One region of the Halobacillus rhizosphaerae genome, then DNA from elsewhere that is predicted to be linked to it. Evidence: riboswitches for the same ligand, from Rfam matches in the RefSeq annotation. Region 1 holds a riboswitch; each other region holds the start of a gene.
The links. Region 1 has a riboswitch for S-adenosylmethionine ahead of Q7A53_RS07605 (5-methyltetrahydropteroyltriglutamate--homocysteine S-methyltransferase). Riboswitches for the same ligand answer to the same signal wherever they lie in the genome.
Positions count from the first base shown of each region.

Region 2: another riboswitch for S-adenosylmethionine. It lies ahead of metK (methionine adenosyltransferase); the one in region 1 lies ahead of Q7A53_RS07605 (5-methyltetrahydropteroyltriglutamate--homocysteine S-methyltransferase).
Region 3: another riboswitch for S-adenosylmethionine. It lies ahead of Q7A53_RS11895 (methionine ABC transporter ATP-binding protein); the one in region 1 lies ahead of Q7A53_RS07605 (5-methyltetrahydropteroyltriglutamate--homocysteine S-methyltransferase).

Region 1 covers NZ_JAUTWQ010000005.1:86,085-88,340, reverse strand. Annotated here, with positions in the region: gene Q7A53_RS07615 (metal-sensitive transcriptional regulator) at 1-192, opposite strand, end outside; gene Q7A53_RS07610 (rhodanese-like domain-containing protein) at 179-547, opposite strand; SAM riboswitch class I at 1,090-1,193, shown strand; gene Q7A53_RS07605 (5-methyltetrahydropteroyltriglutamate--homocysteine S-methyltransferase) at 1,261-2,256, shown strand, end outside.
Region 2 covers NZ_JAUTWQ010000010.1:9,999-12,254, reverse strand. Annotated here, with positions in the region: gene pckA (phosphoenolpyruvate carboxykinase (ATP)) at 1-51, opposite strand, end outside; SAM riboswitch class I at 375-492, shown strand; gene metK (methionine adenosyltransferase) at 716-1,915, shown strand; gene asnB (asparagine synthase (glutamine-hydrolyzing)) at 2,071-2,256, shown strand, end outside.
Region 3 covers NZ_JAUTWQ010000010.1:71,764-74,019, forward strand. Annotated here, with positions in the region: gene Q7A53_RS11890 (methionine ABC transporter permease) at 1-200, opposite strand, end outside; gene Q7A53_RS11895 (methionine ABC transporter ATP-binding protein) at 193-1,218, opposite strand; SAM riboswitch class I at 1,293-1,406, opposite strand; SAM riboswitch class I at 1,591-1,693, opposite strand; gene Q7A53_RS11900 (TlpA family protein disulfide reductase) at 1,773-2,192, shown strand; gene Q7A53_RS11905 (hypothetical protein) at 2,181-2,256, opposite strand, start outside.

The sequences.
Region 1 (2,256 bases):
TTCCTCTCGAATACATTCCGCTAGGTTTTCACTAACCACTAAGGCAGCTGTACGGTCAACCGCACTTCTGACTGCTAATAATTGAGTGACTACTTCTCGGCAGTCTTTCTCTTCTTCCATCATTTTTAATAATCCTCTAACCTGGCCTTCTATTCGTTTCACTCTATTTTTTATTTGTTTATTGTATTCCAATTCGATCGTTCCTTTCTAAATTTCCTGCTAGACAGTACCCCGCAATACATTTTCCTTTACTGCGTAATATGCGGGCGCTTAAGTTCTTTTCTACATAATCAGCAGCAAAAATTATAATGCCCTGATCCGGAAGTTCGTTGTAGTGACGATTCAAATAAGGAAGCGGCATACAATAAGCTGATGGAATTTTGTCACGAGAAGAAGTCTGATAATCTCGAGTGTCTACAATAACCAGTCCTTCCAATGATTCATTTTCTTCATATATATTTATTGGATTAACGCCTGGCACAGGCAGATATCGCCGATAGAGATACACAAAGGATACAGTAACTATGATCCCAATCCATATATTCATTTTATTCCCCTTTGCTTTGCAATCTGTTTTTCATAATATACCCCTTATGGTATTTAGTCAACCCGTTACCACTAATTTTTATATGGATTTTTCACACAGCAATATACGGTAGTGGGTACTTTAATTATGTAACCTGATTCGCTCCTCATAAAACATCTCCATCCATACTAATGATCACTTTCACTGAATGGTCGTGGAAACATATTAGGCTGCGCTTATCATTATTCCTGTCATAAAAATTCATTCGCTTACCCTTTCGATGAGAAGAATCAAACCTTTAAAAGCCGTCTGAACACCTCCATTAAAGATACGTCCTGGGGCATCGTTTGGTTCGGGATGTTTTTTCAGGTGTACTCTTTGTTGAGTTTTTTAATAACCAAAGAGCAGCAAGATGATCGATAGAATACTAAAATGATCTATATACCCCCCTCTTTTTTTCGAGTGATTCATAATGATTTTCCTATGTTGAGAAATCTCCCTTTCTTTTTTCAAAAGTTGTTGTTAAGATTACATCCATAGTATTTTTTGAAAAATTCATATATTTCTTATCAAGAGAGGTCGAGGAATAGGTCCGGCGACACCTCAGCAACCTGTAATTGTACAAGGTGCTAATTCCTGCAAGCTAATTTAGCTTGAAAGATAAGAAGCGGCCATTAATCGATGAAGTCTCTTCTTATGGAAGAGGCTTTTTATTATGAAAAGGAGAGGATAAAATGTCATTCACTCAAACGACTATGGCTCCCTTCAAAGGGGATCATGTGGGAAGCTTTCTGCGACCAGAAAGAATTAAAAAGGCAAGAATCAGCCGGGACTATGGAGAAATTTCTGATTATGAATTAAAGAAAATTGAAGATGAGGAAATTATTAAACTGGTTGAAAAACAAAAACAAGCAGGTCTGCAATCGATCACTGATGGAGATTTACGCAGGGCTTGGTGGCATTTTGACTTTTTGGAAGGACTTATTGGTGTCGAAGGCTATGAAACAGATTCAGGTATCCAGTTCGAGGGTGTAGAAACGAAGGCACATTCAGTAAGAGTTGTGGGAAAAATAGATTTTTCTGACCACCCTATGATCGATCATTATAAGTTTCTTCATTCTGTGGTCGGAGAGAACCACACACCAAAATTTACGATTCCCAGTCCAAACATGCTGCTGGCACGGGGTGACATTAACCAAACCGTTTATAATACAGAAGAAGAACTTCTTGAGGATTTGACCAGCGCATATCAGAAAGCTATTCAGACATTTTATGAGGCGGGATGCAGATATCTTCAACTCGATGATACCTCCTGGGCAGGATTCTTTTCAGAAGAAGGACTGCAGAAAATGAGAAATAAAGGGCAGGACCCAGACAAGCTTCGCGAATTATTTGTTCAGGCGGTGAATGACTCTATTTCCGAACGGCCTGATGATATGGTCATTACCATGCATATTTGCAGAGGAAATTTCCGCTCTACTTACTTAGCTTCAGGAGACTATGAAGCAGTATCTGACGCCATTTTCGGAAAACTGAACGTGGATGGATTGTTTCTTGAGTTTGACGATGAGAGGTCTGGAAGCTTTGACCCTCTTCGCAAAGTAAATCGATCAGACCTCCACATTGTTCTTGGTTTGATCACCTCGAAAACAGGAAAACTCGAGGACAAAGAGGCAATTAAGAAAAGAATAGCAGAGGCAGCTGACTACGTTCCTTATAAACAGCTCTGT
Region 2 (2,256 bases), on a different contig from region 1:
CTCTTCTGCTAATAGTTGGTTCAATTCAGACATTTGGTTAATGGCACTCATATGTGTCTTCCCGCCTTTATAAAAAAATTTAAATAAAGCATTGAGTTTTTTCTGACCATTAGTATAACACATTGCTTTTAATAATCCATACTAATAATCAAAAACTTGATTTTCTTTGAAATGATGACACTGTATCCTCATTATACTCTTAACCCTGTTGTATGTCAGTTACTTCCTGCACCTTTCTTTCCTTATAGGAAAAGATCATTATTGCCTCAGGGATAATGGGGGTAAAAAATTTTTAAAACCATATTTAACAACGTTCATTGCGGTTTTATTGACATTAACAGGGTATTTCGATACGATAATTTCGAACGGAAACTCTCTTATCCAGAGTTGGTGGAGGGACAGGCCCTTTGAAACCCGGCAACCCGTCATTTGTTAATGGCACGGTGCTAACCTGAAGCAAGTACTGGTAACCAGTTACTTGGACGATAAGAGCGAAAGGATGCAGCCCCTTTCCTCTAGTAAGGAAGGGTTTTTTCTTTTTTTAAGGGAAATATTCGTCACGGCTGTGTAAGACAGCTACACCTATGGTTTGACTAATAGGTGGTGACATGGACGTATGTTCCACATATAAATGAAGACTTATTAGTTTCTACACACATACTGGTAAAGAGTTCCGTCTACTATTCGTGTCATGTTGAAGGAGGAGTTTTAGAGAATGTCAGCCAATCGTCGGTTATTTACATCAGAATCCGTAACAGAAGGTCATCCTGATAAGATTTGTGATCAGATCTCTGATGCCATCTTAGACGAAATTTTAAAGAACGATCCAAATGCAAGAGTGGCTTGTGAAACCACGGTAACCACGGGCCTTGTGCTCGTATCTGGTGAAATTAGCACAAATACTTATGTAGATATTCCTGCAATTGTTCGTAAGACCATCAAAGATATTGGCTACACCCGGGCTAAATATGGATTTGATGCGGACACCTGTGCAGTTTTGACCGCTATTGACGAGCAATCCCCGGACATTGCCGGCGGCGTAGATGTAGCGTATGAAGCTAGAGAAGGTCAAATGAGCGATCAAGAAATTGACTCAATTGGCGCTGGGGATCAAGGACTGATGTTTGGTTATGCAAATAATGAAACAAAAGAGCTTATGCCGCTCCCCATTTCGCTTGCTCACCAATTGTCTAAACGGTTATCTGATGTCCGCAATGATGGAACGCTTGATTATTTGCGGCCGGATGGTAAAACGCAGGTGACCATCGAGTATGATGAAAATGATCTGCCGAAAAGGGTAGATACGATCGTTATTTCTACACAGCACGCAGAAGAAATTACGCTCGAGCAGATTCAATCCGATTTGAAAAAACATGTAATCGAGCCAGTGGTCCCAGAGAAATTGATTGACAAGGAAACAAAGTACTTTATTAATCCTACAGGGCGCTTTGTCATCGGGGGGCCGCAGGGTGATGCGGGCCTTACAGGTCGAAAGATTATCGTGGATACTTATGGAGGATACGCTCGTCACGGCGGGGGAGCGTTCAGCGGGAAAGACGCGACTAAAGTAGACCGTTCCGCAGCGTATGCGGCAAGGTATGTAGCCAAGAACATTGTAGCTGCGGGGCTTGCAGATTCATGTGAAGTTCAGCTTGCCTATGCGATCGGAGTAGCTCAGCCAGTTTCAATTTCCATCAATACTAATGGTTCAGGAAAAGTTTCTGAAGAGGCACTTGTCGAAGCGGTGCGTCATTTATTTGATCTCCGCCCTGCCGGAATTATCAAAATGCTTGATCTCAGACGTCCAATCTATCGTCAAACAGCTGCTTACGGGCACTTTGGCCGAACCGATGTTGAGTTTCCGTGGGAGAAAACAGATAAAGCAGAAGAGCTGAACAGTTATCTAAACCAATAAATACGCGCATCGTTCTTGGGTAAATTTCAAGAACGATGTTTTTTTTAGGGAATATTACATAAAATGACCAATATAGGCTCTCGAAGAGGTCATTGATTTATGGTATAATTTTGACTCGTAAGTTTAGACAGCAAAAAAGAAAGTGAGGAACGTCTATGTGTGGATTTATTGGAATGATTAGAGATCTTCCTTCCCTCCCTGATGACGAACAACAAGCGACGTTCAAATATCGCAATGATTTAATTACTCATCGTGGACCTGATGATGAAGGTTTCTTTCACGATGATTATATATCCTTTGGGTTTCGAAGATTAAGCATTATTGATATTGAAAGTGGTCAC
Region 3 (2,256 bases), on a different contig from region 1:
ACATTGACAATTGCAGCTGTAATCCAATTTAATGTTTTATTCTGCCATAAACCTCCGGGACCGGATAAGTAAAGTAATAAACCTAACAGCAATCCCAGAATAAATGTTCCTGCCACTGAAATCACTGTCATATAAATAGTTTCATTGGTGGCTGTAATCATATCTTCTAAATTTACATTAGGGAACAATTGACTAAACATGCGGACTCACCTCTACTTCCACAGAAGTTGAACGACAATATTCTATCGCTCGTTTTATTTCCTGCTCTTCCCCAGCAAATTGAACGAATAAAGTTCCATATGCCCCTTTTTGAGTTTGAGTGATTTTTCCGTGCAGAATATTAACGTCCACTTTAAACGACCTGGATATTTCACTAATCAACGCTTGGTTAGTATTTTCTCCTATGAAGTGCAGTTGGAGAATTTCTCCGGTTTTATAAGTGTCATTAATAAGATTTAATGAATGCTCCCGTTCCGGATCTCCCATTACCTGATCGACGAAACGCTTAGTAACTTTTTCTTTTGGATAAAGAAATACATCGAGAACATCTCCCTGTTCAACAATACGCCCACTTTCCATAACGGCCACTTGGTGACAAATTTTGCGAATTACATGCATCTCGTGGGTAATAAGAACAATCGTAAGCCCTAACTTTTCATTGATATCCACTAATAAATCCAGTATCGAGTCGGTGGTTTCAGGGTCAAGGGCAGAAGTTGCTTCATCACAAAGAAGAACTTTAGGGTTATTAGCAAGAGCTCTCGCTATTCCCACTCTTTGCTTTTGGCCGCCGCTCAATTGGGAGGGATAGGACTGCCCTCTGCCTTTCAAACCGACTAAGTCAATCAATTCTTCCACCCGTTTATCTCTCTTAGCTTTAGTCATACCAGCAATTTCCAAAGGAAAAGCAATATTATCATGAACCGTTCTTGACCAAAGCAGATTAAAATGCTGAAAGATCATTCCAATTTCCTGACGTGCCAGCCGAAGCTTGCCTTTGTTCAAAGAAGTTATATCCTGGTTGTCTATTCTAATACTCCCGGCCGTTGGATCTTCCAGCCTGTTAAGCAGGCGGATAAACGTACTTTTGCCCGCTCCGCTATAGCCGATCACTCCGTAAATTTCTCCCTTATCAATCTCAAGGTTTAACTGATCTACTGCTTGGACGTCCTGGTCTTTCGTATGAAAAACTTTAGACAATTCCTTAATTGAAATCATAGTTTTCCTCCCCAATAAAAAAGCCTTTCTGCTTGAGAACAGAAAGGCGAAGTTTATCTTCAGATTTGTCTGTTCTCTTATCCGCCAGAGCTATACATGCTCTGCAGGAATTGGCACCTTTTTGAGTGTTCATACTCAACGGTTGCCGGGTATCAACGGGCCCGTCCCTCCACCACTCTTGATAAGAGATTTTAATTTATTAACTTATTATCACTTTAACTCGTTTAAGAAGCACAAAAAGGATTCTAGCATCATTTTTAATTATCTGTCAACTAAAAGGTTAGTCCGTTCCTTTTACTTTATTGATTTAGTATGAGGTTTCCAGACACTAAAAAAATCCCTCCTTAAAAAGAAGAGACTTCTCTTGTTCTCTTCTCATCTCTCAAAGCATAAAGCTTTGCTGGAATTAGCACCGTATTATTCAACCGGTTGCTGGGCTTCAAAGGGCCAGTCCCTCCACCTCTCTGGATAAGTTAAGATGTCGCTATTAAATTATTTCATATGTTAGCATGGGAGAATAAAGGCGTCAACATTAATGAAAAGGAGAATTCACATTGACTCATGCACCGCTCTTTCAATTACCTTATATAGACTCTAATCAAATGTACCAATTAGAAACCGATTTAGGAAAAGTAATCGTTCTTACCTTCTGGGTCTCCTGGTGTCCTGACTGTGGAAAAGACATGCCTAAGAAAGAACAGTTGTACCAATCCATGGATAATGAGAAAGTGAAAATGTTAACGATCAATGTCACAGGGAGAGAACGAGATACCCAAGAAGGACTGGCATTTGCTGATAAATTTATCACTCAGCCCACAGTAAAAGACAACAGTAGAGAAGTTTACGATTTATACCAGTGCAACGGAGTTCCTACAACTGTAATTATTGATCAGCAAGGTCAAATCTCTGCCCAATTTGGAGATCAGGCTTCCTTTTTCGATATTGTAGAAGCGATAGGAAAGTTACTTGGATAATAAAAATAAGGATTCTAAAAATAATACATTCCGATAACTCCCCGAAATATCAATGGTATCCTTT